One region of the Streptomyces sp. P3 genome, then DNA from elsewhere that is predicted to be linked to it. Evidence: riboswitches for the same ligand, from Rfam matches in the RefSeq annotation. Region 1 holds a riboswitch; each other region holds the start of a gene.

The links. Region 1 has a riboswitch for cyclic di-AMP ahead of C6376_RS23070 (C40 family peptidase). Riboswitches for the same ligand answer to the same signal wherever they lie in the genome.
Region 2: linked by a shared signal. The riboswitch ahead of C6376_RS34880 (LysM peptidoglycan-binding domain-containing M23 family metallopeptidase) and the one ahead of C6376_RS23070 (C40 family peptidase) in region 1 are both predicted to bind cyclic di-AMP.
Region 3: linked by a shared signal. The riboswitch ahead of C6376_RS13165 (transglycosylase family protein) and the one ahead of C6376_RS23070 (C40 family peptidase) in region 1 are both predicted to bind cyclic di-AMP.
Region 4: linked by a shared signal. The riboswitch ahead of C6376_RS10890 (M23 family metallopeptidase) and the one ahead of C6376_RS23070 (C40 family peptidase) in region 1 are both predicted to bind cyclic di-AMP.

Annotation. Positions count from the first base shown of each region.
Region 1 covers NZ_CP028369.1:5,103,303-5,108,884, reverse strand. The annotation lists gene C6376_RS23080 (ATP-dependent Clp protease proteolytic subunit) at 1-288, shown strand, start outside; gene C6376_RS23075 (hypothetical protein) at 296-601, shown strand; cyclic di-AMP (ydaO/yuaA leader) riboswitch at 939-1,150, shown strand; gene C6376_RS23070 (C40 family peptidase) at 1,154-1,627, shown strand; gene C6376_RS23065 (ATP-binding protein) at 1,773-2,255, opposite strand; gene C6376_RS23060 (helix-turn-helix transcriptional regulator) at 2,469-3,341, shown strand; gene C6376_RS23055 (DUF397 domain-containing protein) at 3,351-3,599, shown strand; gene C6376_RS23050 (8-amino-7-oxononanoate synthase) at 3,674-4,801, opposite strand; gene bioB (biotin synthase BioB) at 4,950-5,582, shown strand, end outside.
Region 2 covers NZ_CP028369.1:7,902,096-7,907,677, reverse strand. The annotation lists gene C6376_RS34890 (SGNH/GDSL hydrolase family protein) at 360-1,145, opposite strand; gene C6376_RS34885 (DUF6250 domain-containing protein) at 1,272-1,979, opposite strand; gene C6376_RS34880 (LysM peptidoglycan-binding domain-containing M23 family metallopeptidase) at 2,306-3,271, opposite strand; cyclic di-AMP (ydaO/yuaA leader) riboswitch at 3,276-3,433, opposite strand; gene C6376_RS34875 (alpha-galactosidase) at 3,738-5,582, opposite strand, start outside.
Region 3 covers NZ_CP028369.1:2,918,508-2,924,089, reverse strand. The annotation lists gene C6376_RS13185 (Ppx/GppA phosphatase family protein) at 1-467, opposite strand, end outside; gene C6376_RS13180 (DUF501 domain-containing protein) at 464-1,003, opposite strand; gene C6376_RS13175 (septum formation initiator family protein) at 1,029-1,505, opposite strand; gene eno (phosphopyruvate hydratase) at 1,624-2,919, opposite strand; gene C6376_RS13165 (transglycosylase family protein) at 3,476-4,180, opposite strand; cyclic di-AMP (ydaO/yuaA leader) riboswitch at 4,184-4,366, opposite strand; gene C6376_RS13160 (transglycosylase family protein) at 4,572-5,582, opposite strand, start outside.
Region 4 covers NZ_CP028369.1:2,416,188-2,421,769, forward strand. The annotation lists gene C6376_RS10865 (hypothetical protein) at 1-230, shown strand, start outside; gene ribA (GTP cyclohydrolase II) at 217-858, opposite strand; gene C6376_RS10875 (MarR family winged helix-turn-helix transcriptional regulator) at 993-1,535, opposite strand; gene C6376_RS10880 (dihydrofolate reductase family protein) at 1,647-2,774, shown strand; tRNA gene C6376_RS10885 (tRNA-Met) at 2,846-2,919, shown strand; cyclic di-AMP (ydaO/yuaA leader) riboswitch at 3,235-3,401, shown strand; gene C6376_RS10890 (M23 family metallopeptidase) at 3,411-4,451, shown strand; gene C6376_RS10895 (aldo/keto reductase) at 4,614-5,558, shown strand.

The sequences.
Region 1 (5,582 bases):
AAGCGGTTCGCCCTGCCGGGGGCGCGGATGACGGTCCGCCAGCCGTCGCTGCCCGAACCCGTCGAGGGCCAGGCCAGTGACCTGGCCCTCCGGGCCGAGGAGCTGGCCCGCACCCGTGCGGCCCTGGAGGGGATGCTCGTGCGGCACACCGGGCGGACGCCGGAGCAGGTGACCTCGGACATCGAGCGGGGCACGTTCCTCACCGCCCCGGAAGCGGTGGCGTACGGCCTGGTGGACGGGATCGTCCCGAGCCGCAAGGCGTCCGCCGGGGCGCAGGGCGGGAGGTGAGCCCGCGATGGTGCCCGAACTGCCGCCGCTGCCCGCGCTGACCCGCGCGGAGGCCGAGCTGATCGACGGATACCTCGACGTGGTCGACATGCTCGGCCGCATCAACCCCGCCCACCACGGGGACACCTACCGCGGACTGCGCGCCGCCCAGGCACTGGTGAGCAAGGCGACCGCGCTGCGCGACGCGCTGACACTGATGCACCAGCGGGGCGAGAGCGAGCTGCACGCGCCGACGCTCGCGCGGGCGCTGCGCGTCCTGGACGGGGAGCGCCGCACGGCGCGCGTCACACTGCCGCCGCTCGCCGGGAGTTGATCCGGGGCGGCACCGGTCCGCACGACTCCGGCCCCGACGTGACGTCCGGGCCGGCGTCGAAACGACCCGGAAGGCGTACCCCCGTTCGGCAGAACCTCGCCTGTTCCCCCGGACGTCCAGAAGTTGCGCAGAAGGGCGCTCCTCGGGCGGACCGGAAGGCATCGTCGCTGGTGGGAGGCTTCGAGAGGGCTCGATAACTGATCATCCGTCAGAGTGTTCACCTGAACGGCCCAGTGGTGAGTAACCCCACAAATCCCCGGTTCCATTGGGATTTTCGGACATCAGTGGGCCAAGATCCCTGTCTGACGACAAGCCCCCGCCACAAGCGGCGGGGCGGTCCGGGTGGACGCCGAGTCCTGCCGCCTCCCGGATGACCGGTCGACAGGAGTGCATCGGCAGGAGTGGAGGACCCAGGCACGACGGGTCGCCGGAACGGTCACGCCATGACCGGGCCGAGCAGCCCTTGGGGTGAAGCCGCTGACGCGGCCGGGCAACTTCGCCAGCCCGAATCCGACAGGTCATCCTTCACAGGCGGCTGACGAAGGGTTGCGCATGACTGCGCTCAATCGTGTCCCGTCGCTCATGGCCCGGGCCGGTACGGCCTCGGCGTTCGCCATCGCCGCCGTGGGCGGCACGGTCGTGGTCCCGGGGCTCGCTCCGGACGCCGCGGCCGCCACACCGGCGACGAAGGCGCTGCAGGTCGCGGCCTCCAAGAAGGGTGCACCGTACAAGTACGGGGCCACCGGGCCGAAGAGGTTCGACTGCTCGGGGCTCACGCTGTACTCGTTCAAGAAGGCGGGCAAGAGTCTGCCGCGGACGGCGGCCCAGCAGTACAACAAGACGAAGCACATTTCGGCGTCCAGCCGCAGGGCGGGCGACCTGGTGTTCTTCCACTCGGGGTCGAACGTATACCACGTCGGGATCTACGCGGGTAAGGGCAAGATCTGGCACTCGCCGAAGACCGGGGACGTGGTGAAGCTGCAGAAGATCTGGACCAAGAGCGTCTGGTACGGCCGGGTCCGCTAGGGCCCAGACGCTGATCTGGCGGGTCCGCCGGGTACGGCCGGGTCCGCCGGGACCTGAGCGCCGATCTGGCGGTCTCGCCGGGTCCGTCGGGCCCACTGGGGCCCACCGGACCTCCCGGGGCCGTGCGGGGCGTCCTGACACGCCTTCACCGCCCCGGGAGCTCACCCTCCGCCGGGACCGCCAGGACCCCGGCAGCCGGCTCCGCCACCGGGACGGTCCACGGGAGCTCGACGACGACCGTCTTGCCGCCCTCCCGGGTGGGCCGCACGCTGAGTCTGCCGCCGGCCTCCGCGGTCAGCCAGCGAATGATCACCATGCCTCGGCCGTTGTCCTGCTGGACGGCGGCCGGCAGTCGTTGCGGGAAGCGCGGATGACTGTCGGTGACGCCGATGCTCAGCCGTTCTTCGCGGTCGAGGACCAGGTCCACCGTGAAGGTGGGTGACTGACCGAAGGTGTGCTGTACGGCGTTGGTGGCGAGTTCCGAGACGATCAGACGGACGGTGTCGGCCGCCTCGGCGTCCGCGGGCAGGCCCCACTCGCCGAGGGCGCCGGCCACGAAGGCCCGGGCCGTGGAGACCGAGGCGGGATCGCTCGGCAGAGTGAGGGTTGCTTCCAGGTGGTCTGCCATGGCGACGTCGTCCCTTTCCCACGGGACCGGAGCCCGACACGGTGTGGATGGTTCGAGTACGGTCCCGGACTGGTGCTTCTTCGCCAGACTGCCATCACCACGCCGGTCACGGGTGGCGATCCACCAGGATGTGCATATATCTGTCGCCCGATGCGGTGAACTCTGCGACGACAGAGCGTATTTGGCCGGCCTGTCAGGAGTAAGGAGGAGCCCGTGCAGCACGGACCGGCGGTGCGCCGCCGCAAGCTGGGCGCCGAACTGCGCGCTTTACGCGCCCAGGCGGGTCTCACCAGTGGTGATGCGGCCCGGCTCGTCGGGTGGCACCAGTCCAAGGTGAGCCGCATCGAGACCGGCGTCAGTGGATCGAAATCGGCCGATGTGCGGTTACTCCTGGACGCCTATGGTGTGGCGGATCCGCACCTGCGGGAGCTGATGCTGGCGTTGGCGGGCGCCGATTCCGACGCCGGCGGTGGCGGCGGCCGGGACCACTGGTGGCACGCCTACCGTGGGGTGCTGCCGCCGGCCTACCGGGACTTCATCAGCCTGGAGTCCCAGGCCAGCGCGATGCGCACCCTGGAGACGACCGTGGTGCCGGGCCTGCTGCAGACGCCCGAGTACGCGCGCGCGGTGACCGGCGCCGCCGTCGAGGGCCTCGACGAGGACCAGCTGGACACCCTGGTGGAGGTGCGGCTGGCCCGCCAGGACGTGCTGCGTGCACAGCCGCCGCTGGAGCTGAGCGCGGTGCTCGACGAGTCGGTGCTGCGCCGCGAGGTGGGCGGCCCCGAGGTGATGGCGCGACAACTGCGACGGCTGGCGGAGGCCTCCCGTTTGCCGCAAGTGAGCCTTCAGGTGCTGCCGTTCACCGCGGGTGCGCATATCGGGGTAACCGGCCCTTTCGTTATCTTCTCATTTTCGCGCACTTCTGATCTGGATGTGGTTGTTCTCGACCACTTGACGAGTAGCCTCTATCTCGAACGGAAAGAAGACCTCCAGGCCTACGCCCAGGCCTTCAACGCCCTTCGGGCGCACGCCCTTTCGCCCGGGGAATCATCGGATTACATCGCCGCGATCGCCGACGGCGCGTAAGGAGGCACCATGTCCGCAGTACCGCGGAACGTACCTTCCCGTACCGATCCCGACCGTCTCCCGCAGGTGCGGTGGCTGCGCAGCAGCTACAGCACGGGAGCCAACAACTGCGTCGAGACCGCCCGGCCGGACCGTGGCCCCTGGGCCGGTCTGCTCGCCGTACGCGACTCCAAGGACCCGGCCGGTCCCGCCCTGCTCTTCTCCCCCGAGAGCTGGACGGGTTTCACCGCCTCGCTCCGCGGACCACGCCGCACCTGACGGGGCGCCCCCCACCCGTCACCCGCGACCCACGGCCCTGTCTCGCCCACCCGTGGCGGCCGTGTCCCGCCGACTCATGGCCGTGCCTCGCCGATCACCCGCACAGCACGTTCCAGCTCGGCCCCGGAGAGGTCTGCACGGGCGGTGAGCCTCAGGCGCGAGATGCCGTCGGGCACGGAAGGAGGACGGAAGCAGCCCACGGCCAGACCTGCGGCCCGGCAGTCCGCCGCCCACTGCAGAGCCTCCTCCGGGGACGGCGCCCGCACCGAGACGACGGCGGCGTCGGGACGCACCGCTTCCAGGCCCTCGGCCGTCAGCCGCGCGTGCAGTTCACCCGCCACCGCACGCGCGCGTGCCGCGCGCCCCGGCTCCCGGCGCAGCAGCCGCAGCGCCGCCAGCGCGGCGCCCGCCGCCGCCGGGGCCAGCCCCGTGTCGAAGATGAACGTGCGGGCCGCGTTCACCAGATGCTCGATCACCCGCGCGGGGCCCAGCACGGCGCCCCCCTGGCTGCCGAGCGACTTGGACAGCGTGAGCGTCACGACGACGTCGGCGGCGCCCGCGAGACCGGCGGCCTGCGCGGTCCCCCGGCCGCCGTCCCCGAGCACGCCCAGTCCATGGGCGTCGTCGACGACGAGGCCGGCGCCGTGCTCCCGGCAGGCGGCGGCGAGGCCGGCCAGCGGGGCCGCGTCGCCGTCGACCGAGAAGACCGCGTCGGAGACGGCCACGGCCGGGCCCTCGTGGGCGCCGAGCGCCTTGCGCACGGCCTCCGGGTCGGCGTGGCCGACCACCTGGACGGCGCCGCGGGCCAGCCGGCAGCCGTCGATGAGCGAGGCGTGGTTGCCGGCGTCGGAGACGATCAGCGAGCCGTGCGGGGCCAGCGCGGTGACGGCGGCGAGGTTGGCCGCGTAGCCGGAGGAGAAGACCAGCGCCGCCTCGAAGCCGCAGAAGTCCGCCAGTTCCCGCTCCAGGTCGCCGTGCAGCTCTGTGGTGCCGGTGACGAGGCGCGAGCCGGTGGCGCCGCCGCCCCAGGTGCGGGCGGCGGCCGCGGCCCCCTCGACGACCTCGGGATGACGGGCCAGACCCAGGTAGTCGTTGCTGGCGAGGTCGAGCAGCGGCGAGTCGGCGGGACGCGGCCGCAGCGTCCGCACGAGTCCGGCCCGGCGGCGCAGCTCCGCCTGCTCGTCGATCCAGCCGAACGCCATGGGTCCTCCGGTGCTTTTGTAGGTAGCGGACAGACACTAGCGGTAGGGCCGCCCACCCACGGTGTGGCAATACCCACACGTCGAACCGGGTGTGTTGTGTGATCCCTACCTTGGCCCGGACCGGGTGCGTAAGACAGGATCGGCTCTCATGGACCTGCTGAACACGCTGGTGGACAAGGGGCTTCGGCGCGAGCTGCCGACCCGCGAGGAGGCTCTGGCCGTCCTCGCCACTTCCGACGACGACGTGATGGACGTGGTGGCCGCGGCCGGGAAGGTGCGCCGGCACTGGTTCGGGCGACGGGTGAAGCTCAACTACCTCGTCAACCTCAAGTCGGGCCTGTGCCCCGAGGACTGCTCCTACTGCTCCCAGCGGCTGGGCTCGACGGCCGGCATCCTGAAGTACACCTGGCTCAAGCCCGACGAGGCCTCGCAGGCCGCCGCGGCCGGACTCGCGGGCGGCGCCAAGCGGGTCTGCCTGGTGGCGTCCGGACGCGGGCCGACGGACCGGGACGTCGACCGGGTCTCCGACACCATCAAGGCGATCAAGGAACAGAACGAGGGCGTCGAGGTGTGCGCCTGTCTGGGACTGCTCTCCGACGGACAGGCCGAGCGGCTGCGCGAGGCGGGCGCCGACGCCTACAACCACAACCTCAACACGTCGGAGTCGACGTACGGGGACATCACGACCACGCACACCTACGCCGACCGGGTGGACACCGTCACCAAGGCGCACGCGGCGGGCCTGTCGGCCTGCTCGGGTCTGATCGCCGGCATGGGCGAG
Region 2 (5,582 bases), 2.8 Mb from region 1:
ACGACGTCACCGGCCGTCGGGGCTTCCTGGTCGTCGACGCTCTCGTGCGCGCCGTCCGCAGCGGCCTTCTGCGGATGCGGCGGATGCGGGAGGGCCGTAGCCCGCCGCTTGCCCTGCACGCCCGACGGCACGCGTGCGCAGTCGATCGCCGGCAGCTCACACCCCTCACAGGGGCGTGCGGCCTGAGGGGCGTTCAGGCAGAGGTGTCGGCGCGGACGGTGGGGGTGCGGTCATCCGAGCACCGGCCGACGGTCCCTCCCCGGCGCCACTCCCGTGCGCCCACCTCACTGGTGGAGCGGCCGGCCGTACGACGCCCACGGCCGGCCGTTCCTCGGGTGCGAGCCGTGACTCGGGACCCGCTACGCGACGGCCGCGATGCGCATCCTGATGTCGTCCGGCGAGAGCGTCCCCTTGGCGATCACATGATCGCCGGAGGACTCCCCGCGCAGCCGGCGCCCGATCCAGGGCACCAGGTACTCGCGCGCCCAGTGCACGTCGTCGCGCCGTACGTCGAGGGCGCCACGCGGCGGCAGCAGCGGCCAGGGCTGCTCCGGATCGGCCGGCACGTCGAGGCCGAGGACCTGCCCGGCGCGCAGGGCCACCCGCGTGTGCCCCTCCGGGGAGAGGTGGAGCCGGTCGCCGTCCCAGGCCCTGCGGTCCTGCACGGACTTCAGGGACCACAGGTCGAGCACGGGACAGCCGTACCGGTCGGCGACGGCGCGGACGTGCCCGTTGTAGGTGGCGATCTTGCCGCGCAGGTGTTTCAGCACGGGGACGCCACGAGTGTCGAAGCCGGTGGTCACCATGACCGTGCCGGCGACGGCGGTCAGGGACGAGATCGCGCGCTCGAAACGCTCGGCGACCTCGTCCGGGTCGGTGCCGGGACGGAGGATGTCGTTGCCGCCCGCGCAGAAGGAGACCAGGTCCGGGGCGAGTTCCACCGCCCTGGGGAGCTGGTCCTCCATGATCTGGTCGAGCAGCTTTCCGCGGACCGCGAGGTTGGCGTAGGTGAAGTCGCCTTCGGGCCGCCGGTCCGCGAGAAGCACCGCGAACCGGTCGGCCCAGCCGACGAACGCCCCGTCGGGGCCGGGGTCGCCGACGCCTTCGGTGAAGCTGTCCCCCACCGCCACGTACGACCCGATCACTGATCTGTTGTCACTCTTCGAATCGTCTGCCACGGCAGATCATCATTCACCTTCGAATGTGACCTACGCGACCGTAGGCAGGGCTTGACGGTCGGTGAGAAAAGCCACGCCTAAAGAATTTGCCAATCAGGGAACAAGGGACCACACGCGGAAGTCGTTGATGCGGAAGTGGCTCCAGGTGGTGCGGAAGGCGAAGTGGCCGCTCGTGTAGGGCTCCGGGTCGGTGTGGTCGAACACCAGCCGGCCGTTGTTCCACCAGCGGACGACCGAGCCGTCGGAGACGATCCGCACGTGGTGCGGCCGGTTCGCGACGAGCAGCGGCTCGGTGTAGTCGTACAGCAGCGGGCGCACACCCGGCTCGCCCACGTAACGGCGCAGCCTGGTCGTGGTGTTGCCGTTGGCGCCGTAGCCCACGTAGTACGTCGTGAGGTGGTCGTACTCGGCGAGGGCGCCGCCGCGCGGGGTGGCGAAGAGATCGTCCGGGGAACGGACGTCGACGGCGTTCCAGAAGTTGTTGAGATCGGACACGCGGTCGTTGGGGCCGCCGGCGGACACGGGCGTGGCGACGTACTCGAGGACGTACGGCCCGTCGAGCCGCCGCGTGAACCAGACGGTCGCGCCGGCGGGCACGTCGATCTCGAGGCTCCCGCAGGAGGCGGCGACCGTGCCGCCCTGCTCCCGCTCGACGGCCCACCGGCCGAGCCCGTGCCGGAAGTCGTCGTGGGCGAGGAGCCGCCGGCGGCGGGGCGCGGCGCTCGCCGTCGTCGCGGGTGCGAGGGCGGCCAGGGCGGCGGAGGCGGCGAGTGTGCCGAATGCTCTGCGCGTCGTCGTCACGGGATGCGGCTCCTTCGGGTGGGACCGGGGCGGCGGGGCGGCTTCGGTGTGCGGCGGGCCCCGCGCAGACGCCCGGTCGGCGTCCGTCGGGTCCCGGGCCGACGCCGAAAGCGCTTGCCGTCTGACCGGACCACTGTGTCCGTATCGGCCTCGCCTGTCGACGGTGCGACCGGACACGCCACAGGACCGCAATCGAACGATCATGAATGAGCGGAGCCGGCGGTGTCCGTGACGCACGCACGCCGGACACGCCGAAGGCCGGCCCCGGATCGTGCGATCGGGGTCCGGCCTCGGGCTGCGTGTCGGGCGCGGGGGCGTCGGCGGTGTCAGCCGACGGAGACGCCGTGGGCGCGGAGGTAGGCGACCGGGTCGACGTCCGAGCCGTAGTCCGGCGTGGTGCGGATCTCGAAGTGCAGGTGCGGTCCGGTCACGTTGCCCGTCGCGCCGGAGAGCCCGACCTGCTGGCCCGCGCCGACGGTCTGGCCGGCCGAGACGGAGAGCTGGGACAGGTGGGCGTACTGGGCGTAGTAGCCGTCGTTCAGCTTGATGACGACCTGGTTGCCGTAGGCGCCGCCCCATCCCGCGGAGACGACGGTGCCCGCGGCGACGGCCTTCAGCGAGGTGCCGGTCGGGACGACGAAGTCGACGCCGGTGTGGTAGCCGCTGGACCACATGCTGCCCGACTGGTGGTACGGGGTGCCGACGGTCGCGCCGGACACGGGCAGGGTGAAGCCGCTCGCGCTGCTCTCGGCGGCCTGGGCGGCCGCCTTCGCGGAGGACCCGGAGGACGACGACTTCGACGCCTCCGGGGACTTCGAGGTCGTCGCGGACCTCGAGGACTTCGCGAAGGAGTGCGCCGAGGACGAAGAAGACGACGAACCGGACGACTTGGGGGCGCCGGACGCGGCCTTCGCGCCGATGGACAGCTTGAGGCCGGGGTGGATCAGCGAGGGGTCGGCGCCGACGGCCTCACGGTTGTCCTGGTACAGCTTCTTCCAGCCGCCGCCGACGTGCTGCTCGGCCGCGATCTTCGAGAGGTAGTCGCCGGAGCGCACGGTGTAGGTCGTGGCGGCGGACTTCCGGGTCACCGGAGCGGTCGGCGCGGCCTTTTGGGAAACCGTCTGCGCGACGGCCCGGGAGACGCCCTGGGGCGCGGACTCCGGAGTTGCCGCGTGGGCGCCGGAGGCGGCCATGAACGGAAGGGCGAGCGCGGCACCACCGGTTCCGGCGGCGGCTATGGAACGGGTGAGGCGCTGGGCCTTGGGACGGCGGTGCTTACCCTTCGCGGGCATGACGAATTCCTCTCCGGCGCCTGCGAGGTGAGCTGTCGGGTGCGGACTGGAGATGTCCGGCCGCGTCGGGACGCGGCTTTACCCCGAGCCTGTTCCGGGACCGGAACAGGCGGTGATGCCTGTGGGTCCCCCGCTCCTGCCGTGTACGGGTGAGTGTGCGGATTCCGGGCGGCGGCAGGATTGGGCGTCCGTCCGGATTGGTGTGGAACGTAAGCGACCGGGACGCACAGGGACAAGCAGAGGTTGCACGGTGATGGCTTTTATCTTGATCCGCCGCCTGAATTCCCGGTCACGCTCCGTGAATCAGAACAGCCTTTTCGGCGCAAGCACCCTGGAAATCCGCATGAATTACGTGAACATGACGGGCGACGTACGGTCACGGATATGACGCTGCTCACGTGACGCTTCTCCAGCTTTTCCTGTTCCAGAGCGAGTTGGAACGAAGAATCCAATTCGGACAGAAACCTCAGATGCGACGCAGTCGGATAACCGTCGCATCAAGGTCGCCTCGCAGCCCCGTGCCCATTCCGTGATGCAGAAGCACCGCACCTCGGTGGATTTCACCAGTTTCACGGCATTCGTACGACGCCGTCGGGTCGAGTCCGCGCAGCCGCAGCGCCGGAACGGGCTCGCCGAACCGCTGCGCCTGGAGCCAGGCGAGGACGACCGTCTCGTCGCCGAGCACGTACTGGACGGCGCTCAGGCCGCCCGCCGGGGGACGCAGCCGATACAGGTCGCCCTGCTGCACGATCGTCCGGATGTCCTTGTAGAGGTCCACCCACCGGCGGGCCTCGGCGAGCTCCTCCTCACTCCACTCGGCGAGGTCCCCGCCGACGCCGAGCACCCCGGCCATCGCGCTGACGAACCGGAAGCGCAGCGAGCTGACCCGCCCGTTGAGCTGCGTGTTGGGGCTGTCGGTGACCCACGCGGCCATGACCCGGGCGGGGTGGATCTGGCTGAAGCCGTGCTGGATGTCGAGCCGGTCCAGCGGGTCGGTGTTGTCGGAGGTCCACACCTGGTCGGTGCGGCTCATGATCCCCAGGTCGACTCGTCCGCCGCCGCCCGAGCAGGACTCGAAGGCGACGCCCGGGTGGGCCGCCCGCAGCCGGTCCAGGAGGCCGTACAGGGCCCGTACGTGGTCCACCCACAGGCGTTGCGGGTAGGGGTCGTCCGGCCAGCCGGCGTCGGTGAAGCAGCGGTTGAAGTCCCACTTGACGTAGTCGATCGGCGCGCTGGACAAGAGCCCGTCCAGCTGTTCCCAGAGGTATTCCCGGACGTCTTCACGCGCGAGGTTCAACATGAGCTGATTACGGAACTCCGTCCGCTTTCGTCCTGTTTGGAACTGTACCCAGTCCGGGTGCGCCCGGTAGAGGTCGCTGTCCGGGTTGACCATCTCGGGCTCCACCCAGATGCCGAACTGCATGCCGAGGGCGCGCACGTAGTCGGCGAGGGGCTTCAGCCCGTTCGGGAAGCGGTCCGGGTTGGGCTGCCAGTCGCCGAGCCCGGCGTGGTCGCCGGTGCGGGCCCCGAACCAGCCGTCGTCCACCACGAAGAGCTCGACGCCGATCGCCGCGGCGCGCCGGGCGAGGGTCGCCTGCTGCTCCTCGGAGATGTCGAAGTAGGTGGCCTCCCAGGAGTTGAACAGCACCGGCCGGTCCTGCTCGGCGTCCGGGACGACATGGGCCCGCTGGTAGGCGTGCCAGGCGCGGCTCGCCCCGCCGAAGCCGGCGTCGCTCCACAGGCCGGCGAAGACCGGCGTGGTGAAGGAGTCGCCCGCCGCGAGACGCAGCAGGCCCGAGTCGTCGTACCCGGCGCCGCCGGTGATCTGCACGCGCGCGTCGGGGAGCCGGGCGACGGCGATCCGCCAGGATCCCGACCAGCCGAGGGCACAGCCGTAGACCTCGCCGCGCTCCTCGATGGCGTCGGTGTCGAGGGCGACCCAGGGCAGGTGCTGGTGGCCGGTGTGGCCGCGACGGCTGCCGATGACCGTCTCGCCGTGGCCGAGCGGGGTGCGCGCGAGCCGCGACTCGGCGGCCCAACGGCCGTGCAGCTGCGACAGCCGCCAGTCGTCCCGCTCGGGCAGGGTCCAGGTGGCCGAGTCCGCGCGGAGCAGCTCCAGCGGCTGCTCGCCCTCGTTGCGCAGGGTCGTCCACCGCTCGACGACGTCGCCGCGCATCCGGTAGTGCAGGGTGACGGCGAGTCCGTTGTCCCGGAAGCGCAGCCGCAGTTCGTCGCCGTCCCGCTCGTGCGCCTCGAAGGTCCACTCGGTGCCGCGACGCTCGTCGGTACGCACCGACAGGGCGGGCCGGAC
Region 3 (5,582 bases), 2.2 Mb from region 1:
CGCACCCGGTCGTCGCCGACGACGAACTCCGTCGAACCGCCGCCGATGTCCACCACCAGGTAGGGCCGGGCCAGGTCGTCGCGGCCGGTGAGCTCCTTCGTGGCACCGGTGAACGAGAACTCGGCCTCCTGGTCGCCGGTGATGACCTCCGGCTCGACGCCCAGGATGTCCAGCACCCCGCGCACGAACTCGTCCCGGTTCTCGGCGTCCCGGGAGGCGGACGTGGCCACGAACCGCAGCCGCTGCGCGCCGAGTTCCTTGACGGCGGCCGCGTACTCCCGGCAGGCGGCGAACGTCCGCTCCAGCGCCTCGGGAGCGAGCCGGCCGGTGCGGTCGACGCCCTGGCCGAGCCGGACGATGGTCATTCGGCGGTCCAGGTCGACGAGTTCGCCGGTTTCCGGGTCCGCGTCGGCGACGAGCAGCCGGATGGAGTTCGTACCGCAGTCGACGGCGGCCACCCGGGTCACGGGGCCTCCCCCTCGACCGGCTGGGAAAGGATCACGCAGGCGCCCTTGCGCCACCACTCGGGGAGCATCTCCAGCGCCTCGTCACCGAGCGGGTTCACGCCCGGGCCCGCGGCCAGCGAGTGGGCCACCAGGACGTGCAGGCACTTCACCCGGTCCGGCATGCCGCCCGCGCTGGGGAAGTTCCGCAGCTCCTCGATCTCGTCCCGCCGCCGGACGTAGTCCTCGTGGGCGGCCCGGTAGGCCGCGGCGAGCTCGGGGTCGGACTGCAGCCGCTCCGTCATCTCCTTCATCACGCCGTTCGCCTCCAGCGTGCCGATCGCCGAGTTGGCCTTCGGGCACGTCAGGTAGTACAGCGTCGGGAAGGGGGTGCCGTCGGGCAGGCGGGGGGCCGTCTCGACGACGTCCGGATGACCGCACGGGCAGCGGTGCGCGATCGCGCGCAGGCCGCGCGGCGGGCGTCCGAGCTGCTGCTTGAAGGCCTCGACGTCCGCGTCGGTGGGCTCGGTGCGCGGAGTGGTCGGCGGGGGCGTCTGCATGCCTGTCTTTCCATCGGTCGGTCGGTCAGTGGTCGGAGGCGTCGGACTTGTCGACCCCGTCCCAGACGTTGGAGTACCAGGGGCGGTCGGCCCCACCGAGGTCGGCGCGCGAGCGCCTCGCGGCGTCCGGGTCGACGACGACGAAGCCGGTCTCCCCCGGCAGTACGTAGTGCAGCCGCAGCCGGATCTGCTGCTCGGCGTACGCGTCGTCCTGCCAGCGCGCCTTGAGGTCGCGCAGCTGCTCGACGCGCTCGGCGGCCTGCTGCTTCTCGCGCTCCAGGTCGGCGATCTCGGCGCGCTGGGACACGTACTGGCGCATCGGGTAGGCCAGGGCCACGATCAGCGTGCACAGGACGAGCGCCAGCAGGGCCGCGCGGCCGGTGAGGCGGGAGCGGCGGGCCTGGCGCTTGGTCTGCGAACGGTAGACACGGGCCGCGGTCTGCTCGCCGAGCAGCTTGATCCTGGTCGCGGTGGAGAAACGGTCCCGGTCCTTCACGGCCATGTGCTGCGCCTCCCGTCTCCCACGTGCGTACGTCCCCGCACACGGTACGGGACCGAGTACGGGGACGTTCGTGCGACTGGCTAGGCCTTACCCCGGGTGGGGTCAGCCGTTGCCGCGCTCAGTGGTTCGCGGAGCGGAACCGCGGGAAGGCGGAGCGGCCCGCGTACACCGCGGCGTCGTCGAGGATCTCCTCGATGCGCAGCAGCTGGTTGTACTTGGCGACGCGGTCCGAGCGGGCCGGGGCGCCGGTCTTGATCTGACCACAGTTCACCGCGACGGCGAGGTCGGCGATGGTGACGTCCTCGGTCTCGCCGGAGCGGTGGGACATCATGCACTTGAAGCCGTTGCGCTGGGCCATCTCGACGGCGTCCAGGGTCTCGGTCAGCGAGCCGATCTGGTTGACCTTGACGAGCAGGGCGTTGGCGGAGCCCTCGTCGATGCCGCGGGCCAGGCGCTCCGGGTTGGTGACGAAGAGGTCGTCGCCGACGATCTGGACCTTGTCGCCCAGCTTGTCGGTGATGACCTTCCAGCCGGCCCAGTCGTCCTCGTACAGCGGGTCCTCGATGGAGACGAGCGGGTACGCGGAGACGAGCTCCTCGTAGTACTCGGTCATCTCGGCGGCCGAGCGGGACTTGCCCTCGAACTCGTACTTGCCGTCCTTGTAGAACTCGGACGCGGCGACGTCGAGCGCGAGCGCGATCTGCTCACCGGGGACGTAACCGGCCTGCTGGATGGCCTCGATGATGAGGTCGAGCGCGGCGCGGTTGGACTCCAGGTTCGGGGCGAAGCCGCCCTCGTCGCCGAGGCCGGTGGACAGGCCCTTGGTCTTCAGCACCTTCTTGAGGGTGTGGTAGACCTCGGCGCCCCAGCGCAGGGCCTCGGAGAAGGACTCCGCGCCGATCGGGGCGATCATGAACTCCTGGATGTCCACGTTGGAGTCGGCGTGCGAGCCGCCGTTCAGGATGTTCATCATCGGAACGGGCAGCAGGTGCGCGTTCGGGCCGCCCAGGTAGCGGAACAGCGGCAGGTCGCTGGCCTCGGAGGCGGCGTGGGCGACGGCGAGCGAGACGCCGAGGATGGCGTTGGCGCCGAGCGAGCCCTTGTTGTCGGTGGCGTCCAGGTCGAACATGGCCTGGTCGATCAGGCGCTGCTCGGTGGCGTCGTAGCCGACGAGCTCCGGGCCGATCTGCTCGATGACGGCGAGGACGGCCTTCTCGACACCCTTGCCCTGGTAGCGGTTCGGGTCACCGTCGCGCAGCTCGATGGCCTCGAAGGCACCCGTGGAGGCGCCGGACGGAACGGCGGCACGACCCGTGCTGCCGTCGTCGAGGCCTACCTCGACCTCGACCGTGGGGTTGCCTCGGGAGTCCAGGATTTCCCGGGCTACGACGACGTCGATGGACGGCACGAGCATCTCCTTCATGGGATGTGACGCTGAAAGTGCGCGGCGCGTGGCCTTGCGCCTAGAGCCTAACCGCCTCCGGGGCGTCGGCCACCGACCGACCGTCCCGTGGACGGACTGACCGTACACATTGTTCCTGTCCGGAACAAAGCGGCTGGGGAAAGCGGCCCGAAAGGCCGGGAAAACACCACGCGGCCCGGGAGGCCGACGGCCTGACGGACGGCTGCCTGACGGGCGGCTGCCACAGGACCCGAAGGAACGGAAGGACCGCAAGGACGGCGGCCGGGAGGCCCGGAGGCCGGAAGTGCAGCGGCCGGAAGAACGTCGGCCGGGAGGAAAGCGGTCTGGAGAACGCCGGCCGGGAGCGCGGCGGCTGGACGAACGACGGCCGGAAGAGCGGCGGCCGGGAGCGCGCCGGCCGGAAGAGCGCAAGAGAAAACCCCGTCCCGGTGCGTACGGGGGAACACGCACCGGAACGGGGGGCTCGTGGGGACGGGGGGCCGTCACGCGGTTCTCAGGGTGCCGACCTTCATCGGGAGGGCACGGTGGCCGCGTCGGCAGCCGGCTGTCACTTCAGGTGCAGCTGCTGACCCGGGTAGATGAGGTCGGCGTCCTGGACGATGTCCTTGTTCAGCTCGAACAGCTTCTGCCAGCCACCCTCGACCTTGTGCTTCTCGGCGATGGAGCTGAGGGTGTCGCCCTTGACGACCTTGTACTCGCCGTCGCCCTTCTTGACCTTCTTGCCGGTCGGGGTGGTGACCGTCTTGGACTTCTTGGCGGCCGCCGGACGGTCGGTGGAGCGGGAGCTGCTCTTCTGCTCGGTCGAGCGGGAGCTGCTGCCGCTGTCCGACGAGCCGGAGGAGCCCGAGTTCGAGGAGGCGGCGCTGCCGCCGTCGTAGGAGGCGCCGGACAGACCCTTGCCGCAGACCGGCCAGGCGCCCTTGCCCTGGCCCGCGAGGACCTTCTCGCCGATGGCTATCTGCTGGGCCTTGGAGGCCTGGTTGGCCTGCGAGGCGTACTGCGTGCCGCCGTACGCGGCCCAGGTGGAGGACGAGAACTGCAGGCCGCCGTAGTAGCCGTTGCCGGTGTTGATGGACCAGTCGCCGCCGGACTCGCACTGGGCGACCGCGTCCCACTCGGAGGCGGTGGCGGCGGAGGCGTTGCCGGCCGCCAGCAGCGGTGCGGCGATGGCGACGCCGGTGACGCCGGCCAGAGCGGCGGCACGGGTGGCCTTGGACGGACGGCGGTGCTTGCCCTTACCGGAAAACAGCATGGTGGATCCCCTCACCGACGCCTGCGAGGTGAGCTGTCGGGTTCGGGCCGTGTGAGTTGCCCGGCCACTCCTCCGCCGGAGACTTCCGCTCCGTGGAGGTGTGGCTTCACCCCAAGCCGCTCCGGTGACTTCCCGGTTCGGCACTTACCTTGGGTCCCCCGCTCCTGCCTACGGCGCTTGACGCGACGACTGTTCCCGGGCAGCCGCTGGCAGGATTCGGCGTTGCGACGGCCGGGGCTCGGGTTGCCGAGCGGTCACGACCGTAGACACGCGATCCGCGGAATTTCAAAGACGATCAGGGCTTCTGAGACTCATCCCACACTTTCACCAAAGCGGACATTCACCGCGAAGTGTGACGTGAACTCCCGCTGATTTTCTTGGGCTTTGCGCCCTATTGGACCCCTGTGTCGAGGGTCTGACCGGGAGCGATGTCGCTCGGATCGGCGCCGATGACGTCCTTGTTCTCGGCGTAGAGGGCACGCCATCCGCCGTGGAGGCCAAGGGAGTCGGCGATGGAGGCGAGGGAGTCGCCCTCCTGGACCACATAGGTGGCCGCGGCGTGCCGGCCCGCGGAGGCGGTGGACGCACCGCCCGCCTCGATGTCGGCACCCTTGGCCGCCGGCTCGTCGGCCGTGGTGCCGCGATGGCGGCCGGAGCCGAGGGAACCGGTGTCGACGAGGTTCCAGGAACCCGCCTCCTGGCCCGACTTGTCCGGGTTGACCGCTTCCGGTGTCCCCGTGGGCGAGCCGTCGGCCGCCCGCGGGCCTCCCTGACGGCCGGCGCCGTCGGAGTCGCCCGTGACGGCCGATGGTGACGAAGGGGACGAAGGTGACGCCGAGGGTGAACTCGTGGAATCACCGGACGAGTCAGGCGAGTCGGACGACCCGGTCGAACCGCTGGAGTCGCCGGAGCCGGTCGAGCCGCCGGAATCCGAGGAGCTCGACGAGCCCGACGAACCCGACAACCCCCTGGACAGGTCGGACAAACCCGAGGAGCCGGATGATTCCGACGAATCGCCCGCCACTCCGGTGTCCACGGCCAGCGCGCCGTTCTCCTTGGTGAGCCCGGAGGTCAGCCCGCACGTGCCCCACGCGCCTACGCCCTTGGCCGCGAGCACCTTCTGCGCCACGGCGATCTGCTGGTTGCGGCTGGCCAGGTCGGGGCTCGCCGCGTAGTCGAGTCCGCCGTAGGCGTTCCAGTCCTGCTGGGTGAGGCTCAGGCCGCCGGACTCGCCGCCGACTCCGTCGGCACTCCACGAGCCCCCGGTCTCGCACTGCGCCACCTTGTCCCACACCGTGCCGTCCGCGGCGCTCGCGCCGGAGGCGGCGAACAGCGGGATGGCGATGGCGGAGCCGGTCACCCCGGCCGCGACGAGCAGCGCGGGGGCCTGGCGGGGGCGACG
Region 4 (5,582 bases), 2.7 Mb from region 1:
GCCGTCTCTCGCGTCTCGCCGACGAGTTGGAGGCCACACAGCTCGCCCTGGCCGTCGACGTGCTCGGCCTCGCCCGCCCGTTGCTGGACGACCCCGTGTCGCCGTACACCGAGGTGCGTTACGCGGGCCTTCGGCTCGCAGAGTGCCTGAGAGACGCCCTGCGCGTCGCGGAGTCCCGGGGCATGCGCCTGCCCGCGCCGGAGGCCGACGGCGTCGTCAGACCGCGCTGAGGCCGGTGAGGGAGGCCAGCGGCAGCGTGTGCTGGGTCTGCAGAACCTTCGCGCGCAGGTAGCGGACGTTGTGCGGGGTGGTGAAGACGCCGGTCGGCACGCGGTCCTGGACGTCGATGTCCAGATCCCGCAACTGCTCTGCCTTGTCGGGGTTGTTGGACAGCAGGTCCAGGCTCGTGATGCCGAGGGCGCGCAGCATCTGCGCGGCCGACGTGTAGTCACGGTCGTCCTCGGGCAGGCCGAGCGCGGCGTTCGCCTCGTAGGTGTCGAGGCCCTGGTCCTGGAGGGCGTACGCGTCGAGCTTGTTGTAGAGGCCGATGCCGCGGCCCTCCTGGCGGAGGTAGAGCAGGACGCCGCCGGTCGCCGCTATCCGCTCGACCGCCTCGCGCAGCTGGGGGCCGCAGTCGCAGCGGGCGGAGCCGAAGGCGTCGCCGGTCAGGCACTCGGAGTGCAGCCGGACCAGCGGGACCGAGCCCGGGGCCGGCTCGCCGAGGACGACGGCGACGTGCTCCTGACCGTCGACGAGTCCGTGGAAGGTGACCAGCTCGGCGTCGACGGAGTAGCCGTCGTGGAAGCGGAGCGGAACCCGGACGCGGGCGCGCTGGGTGGCGGCGGGGGTGTCGGGCATGAGGGGCTCCCGGGTCCGGAGGGCGGTTGTCAGGGCGATACTGGGCCGGTCTTTGCTTCAGATTTGAAGCAAGTCCGACGAAACGAGACCCTACCCCATGCTTTAAATTTGAAGCAACTGGTTTGTGGCGCGGCTCACGAGGCCCCGGAGGCCCCCGGCGTCCCGGAGCAGGGCGTCGAACGCCGCCGCCACGGGAGCTCCTCGGCTCCGGCCTCGCCGCCCGCGTCCTCCTGGAAACCCTGGACGACCTGCGTGAAGATCTCCGCCAGCTGTCCCACCTGCTCGGGGGTGAGCCGGTCGAACAGGCCGGCGCGGACCGTCTCGACGTGGCCGGGCGCGAGGTTCTCCAGGATCGCCATGCCCTCGTCCGTCAGGACCGCGACGGTGCCGCGCTTGTCCCACCGGCACTCCTCGCGCCGCACCAGCCCGTCCTTCTCCAGCCGGGACACCGCGTAGGTCAGCCTGCTACGGGTGATCTTCAGCTGCTCCGCGAGCTCGGTCATCCGCAGCCGTCGCTCCGGGGTCTCCGAGAGATTGGCGAGAATGGAGTAGTACAGGTGGGGCATGCCGGCCTCCTGCTGGAGCTGCCGGTCGATCGCGTCCTCCAGCAGGAGGTAGCCCGCAACATAGGCGCGCCAGGCGCGCTGCTCCTCGGGGGTGAGCCAGCGAGTCGTCATGCACCCAGTGTAGGTTGTTTCAAACTTGAACCAAGACCCCGCCGATCGAGACCCTGACAATCAAGACCCCCCAGCCAAGACCGCCGTCGGACCGAGCCCGGGAGCACGTCGATGCCGTACCCGTACGTCCTGCTGTCCGCCGCCGTCTCCCTCGACGGCTTCCTGGACGACACCACGCCCGAACGCCTGCTGCTCTCCAGCCCCGCCGACTTCGACCGCGTCGACGCGGTACGGGCCTCCGTGGACGCCATCCTCATCGGCGCCGGAACCATCCGCGCCGACAACCCCCGGCTCCTGGTGAACTCCCCCGAGCGCCGCGCCGCCCGGGTCGCCGCCGGCCGGCCGGCCTACCCGCTCAAGGTCACCGTCAGCGGCTCCGGTGACCTCGACCCGGCGGCGAACTTCTGGCACACGGGCGGCGAGAAGGCCGTGTACACGACCGAGAAGGGCGCCGAACGGGCCCGCGCGCTCGGCATCGCCGCGGACGTCGTCCCGCTCGGCCCCGAGCTGGACTGGCGCCGCCTCCTCACACACCTCCACGACGAGCTCGGCGTCCGGCGCCTCATGGTCGAAGGCGGCGGAACCGTCCACACCCAGCTGCTCCAGCAGGGGCTCGCCGACGAACTCCAGCTCGTCCTCGCCCCGCTGTTCGTGGGCGACCCCGACGCGCCCCGCCTCTTCGGGCCGGGCGGCTACCAGGGCGGACGGCTGCGGCTGGTGGAGACACGGCGCATCGAGGACGTCGTCCTGCACCGCTACGAGCCCACCGCCCCCGGCGCCGGACCGCTCGCCGCCGCGGCCGACCGGCACTGGCTGGCCCTCGCCTGCGAGCTGGCCGCCCAGTGCCCGCCCTCCGGCACGGCGTTCAGCGTCGGCGCGGTGATCGTGGCCGCCGACGGGACGGAGTTGGCCCGCGGGCACTCCCGCGAGGGAGGCGACCCGGTCGTGCACGCCGAGGAGGCGGCGCTCGCGAAGCTCGACCCCGCCGACCCCAGGCTGGCCGCCGCCACCGTCTACAGCAGCCTCGAGCCCTGCGCCCGCCGCTCCTCCCGCCCCGCCCCGTGCGCCCGCCTCATCCTGGACGCCGGCGTGCGCCGGGTGGTCACGGCGTGGCGCGAGCCCGACACCTTCGTGACGGCGGCGGACGGGACCGGCATGCTGGCGGCCTCGGGCGTCGACGTCCTTGTGCTGCCGGAGTACGAGGAGCGGGCGAAGGCCCCGAACCGGCACCTGGTGTGAGGCCCCGGCCGGGCCGCGACAAAGCCTGGTGCTGGGCGTCCCCCGGATGACGTACACTGGAGTCACAACGACGCGGGGTGGAGCAGCTCGGTAGCTCGCTGGGCTCATAACCCAGAGGTCGCAGGTTCAAATCCTGTCCCCGCTACTGAAGGCCGAGGGCCGGAATCCGAAAGGGTTCCGGCCCTCGGTGCGTTCGTCTCCATGGCGTGTCCACGCCCCTTCGTGACCCTTCGTGACCGGGTGGCCGCCCTGTGCGCCGTGCCTGGGCGGCCGCGTCTACGCGTGTGACTGGTGAGGCGCCCGGAACGAGGGTCAACTCGCCCGTTTTTCACCGCTGCTGGCCAGAAAGTCCAGGCCGGAATTGTTGTTGATCAAGAAGAACGGCTTGGAAACGCACCCCCGGGTCTATTAACGTTCGATAACGCAGCGCGGCCGTCCCAGCCGACACAAGAGTCGGCTCCGTGCGCACGCGCCGAATCCCGCAAGGGAACCGGGGAACCACCACCTTGGGGTGAATCACGCGGAAGCCTCCGTGAACTCGCAGAGTCCACGGCCGGTATACGCGCGTAGGAGACCTTCCGACTCCGAACCCGTCAGCTAACCCGGTAGGCGACGGAAGGAAAGGAGCGCGCCCGCGTGGCGTCCAACCCGCCTGCCCCCGAGGCCCCGTACGCGCCGGTCCAGCCCCCCACCGAGACCTTCGGCTACGGCGGCTACCGCACCGACGAGGGCCCCTGGGAGGAGTGGAACCCCACCGCGGAGTCCATTCGCCCGGTACGCGGCAAGCACCGCGTCGCCAAGCAGCGCGGCGGCGGATTCGCCCGCAGCTCCACCGTCCTCGGCGTCGGCGTCATCGCCGCCGTCAGCGCGGGCGGGATGGCCAGCGCCAACACCGGCAAGGCCCCGGTCTCCATCTCCATGCCGGACCTGCCGGGCGTGGGCTCGCTGATCTCCGACGACAAGCCCGCCCCGGAAGCCGCGCCCGCCCTGGCGAGCTTCGGCTCCGAGGCCGCCTTCGACACCGACGCCGACACCGACGTCGACCAGAGCGTCGCCGACGCCGGCGAGGCCCTGCGCAGCCGGATCATGGCCCAGGCCGAGTCGCAGAAGACCCAGGTCGAGGTCAAGGCCGCCGCCGCGGCCGCCAAGGCGAAGGCCGACGCCGTCGTCAAGGCCGAGAAGGAGGCGCTGGCCAAGGCCGCCGCCGCGAAGAAGAAGGCCGCCGAGGAGGCCGCCGCCAAGGTCGAGGCCGCGCGTCTTGCCGAGCTGGCCAAGCAGTACACGCTGCCGACCTCCTCGTACACCATCACCTCGACCTTCGGCCAGGCCGGCTCCCTCTGGTCCTCCGGCTACCACACGGGTCTGGACTTCGCCGCGCCGACGGGCACGCTCATCAAGGCCGTCCACAGCGGCACCATCACCGAGGCCGGCTGGGCCGGTTCCTACGGCTACCGCACCATCCTCACCCTGGACGACGGCACCGAGCTCTGGTTCTGCCACCAGTCGTCGATCAGCGTCAGCGTCGGCCAGAAGGTCGCCACCGGTGACGTGATCGGCCGCGTGGGCGCCACCGGGAACGTCACCGGAGCCCACCTCCACCTCGAGGTCCACGCGAACGGCGACGCCGACGGCATCGACCCGGCGGCCTGGCTGCGCAGCAAGGGCCTCAACCCCTGAGCCGTCCCTCGAGGAGGCCTGAGCCGTCCCTCGAGGAGCTCTGAGGACCATCGAGCAACGGCAGCCCTGACGGCCACCCCCGACGTCAGGGCTGCCGCTTGTTCACCTGTTCTTCGTGTCACGCGAGGAATGGCGTGCCTGCCGCGTCCGTTGAGACGAAGCATGACTTCTCTGCGCACCCTCGGTTCCTCGGACCTCGAGATCTTCCCCCTCGCCCTCGGCGGCAACGTCTTCGGCTGGACCGCGGACGAGGCGGCCTCCTTCGCCGTCCTCGACGCCTACACGGCCGCGGGCGGCAACTTCGTCGACACCGCCGACTCCTACTCCGCGTGGGTCGAGGGCAACGGCGGCGGCGAGTCCGAGACCGTCATCGGCAGGTGGCTGAAGGCCCGCGGCAACCGCGACGACGTCGTGATCGCCACCAAGGTCAGCCAGCACCCCGACTTCCCCGGTCTGTCCGCGGACAACATCAAGGCCGCCGCCGACGCCTCCCTGCGCCGTCTCGGCACCGACCACATCGACCTCTACTACACGCACTTCGACAAGACCGAGGTGCCCGTCGAAGAGATCGTCGGCGCGCTCGACGAACTGGTGAGGGCGGGCAAGGTGCGGCACATAGCCGCCTCCAACATCTCGCCCGCACGCCTTCAGGAGTCCCTGGAGTTCTCCGACCGCGAGGGCCTCGCCCGGTACGTCGCCGTACAGCCCCACTACAACCTGGTCTCCCGCGACACCTACGAGGGCGGCCTCCAGGACCTCGCCGCCCGCTTCGGCCTCGCCGCCGTCCCGTACTTCGCGCTGGCCTCCGGCTTCCTCACCGGCAAGTACCGGCCCGGCACGACGGTCGAGAGCGCCCGCGCCGGCGGCGCCGCCAAGCACCTCGACACGGCCCGGGGCCGCAGCGTCCTCGCCGCGCTGGACGAGATCGCCCGCGCCCATGACGCCCAGGTCGCCACGGTCGCCCTGGCGTGGCTCGCCGCACAGCCGACGGTGGCCGCTCCGATCGCCTCCGCCCGCACGGCCGAGCAGCTCCCGGCGCTGATGGCGGTGGCCGACCTGGAACTGACCGAGGCGGAGGTCACCCGCCTGACCCAGGCATCGGCGTGACCTGACCGGCGCGTCCGGGCTGTC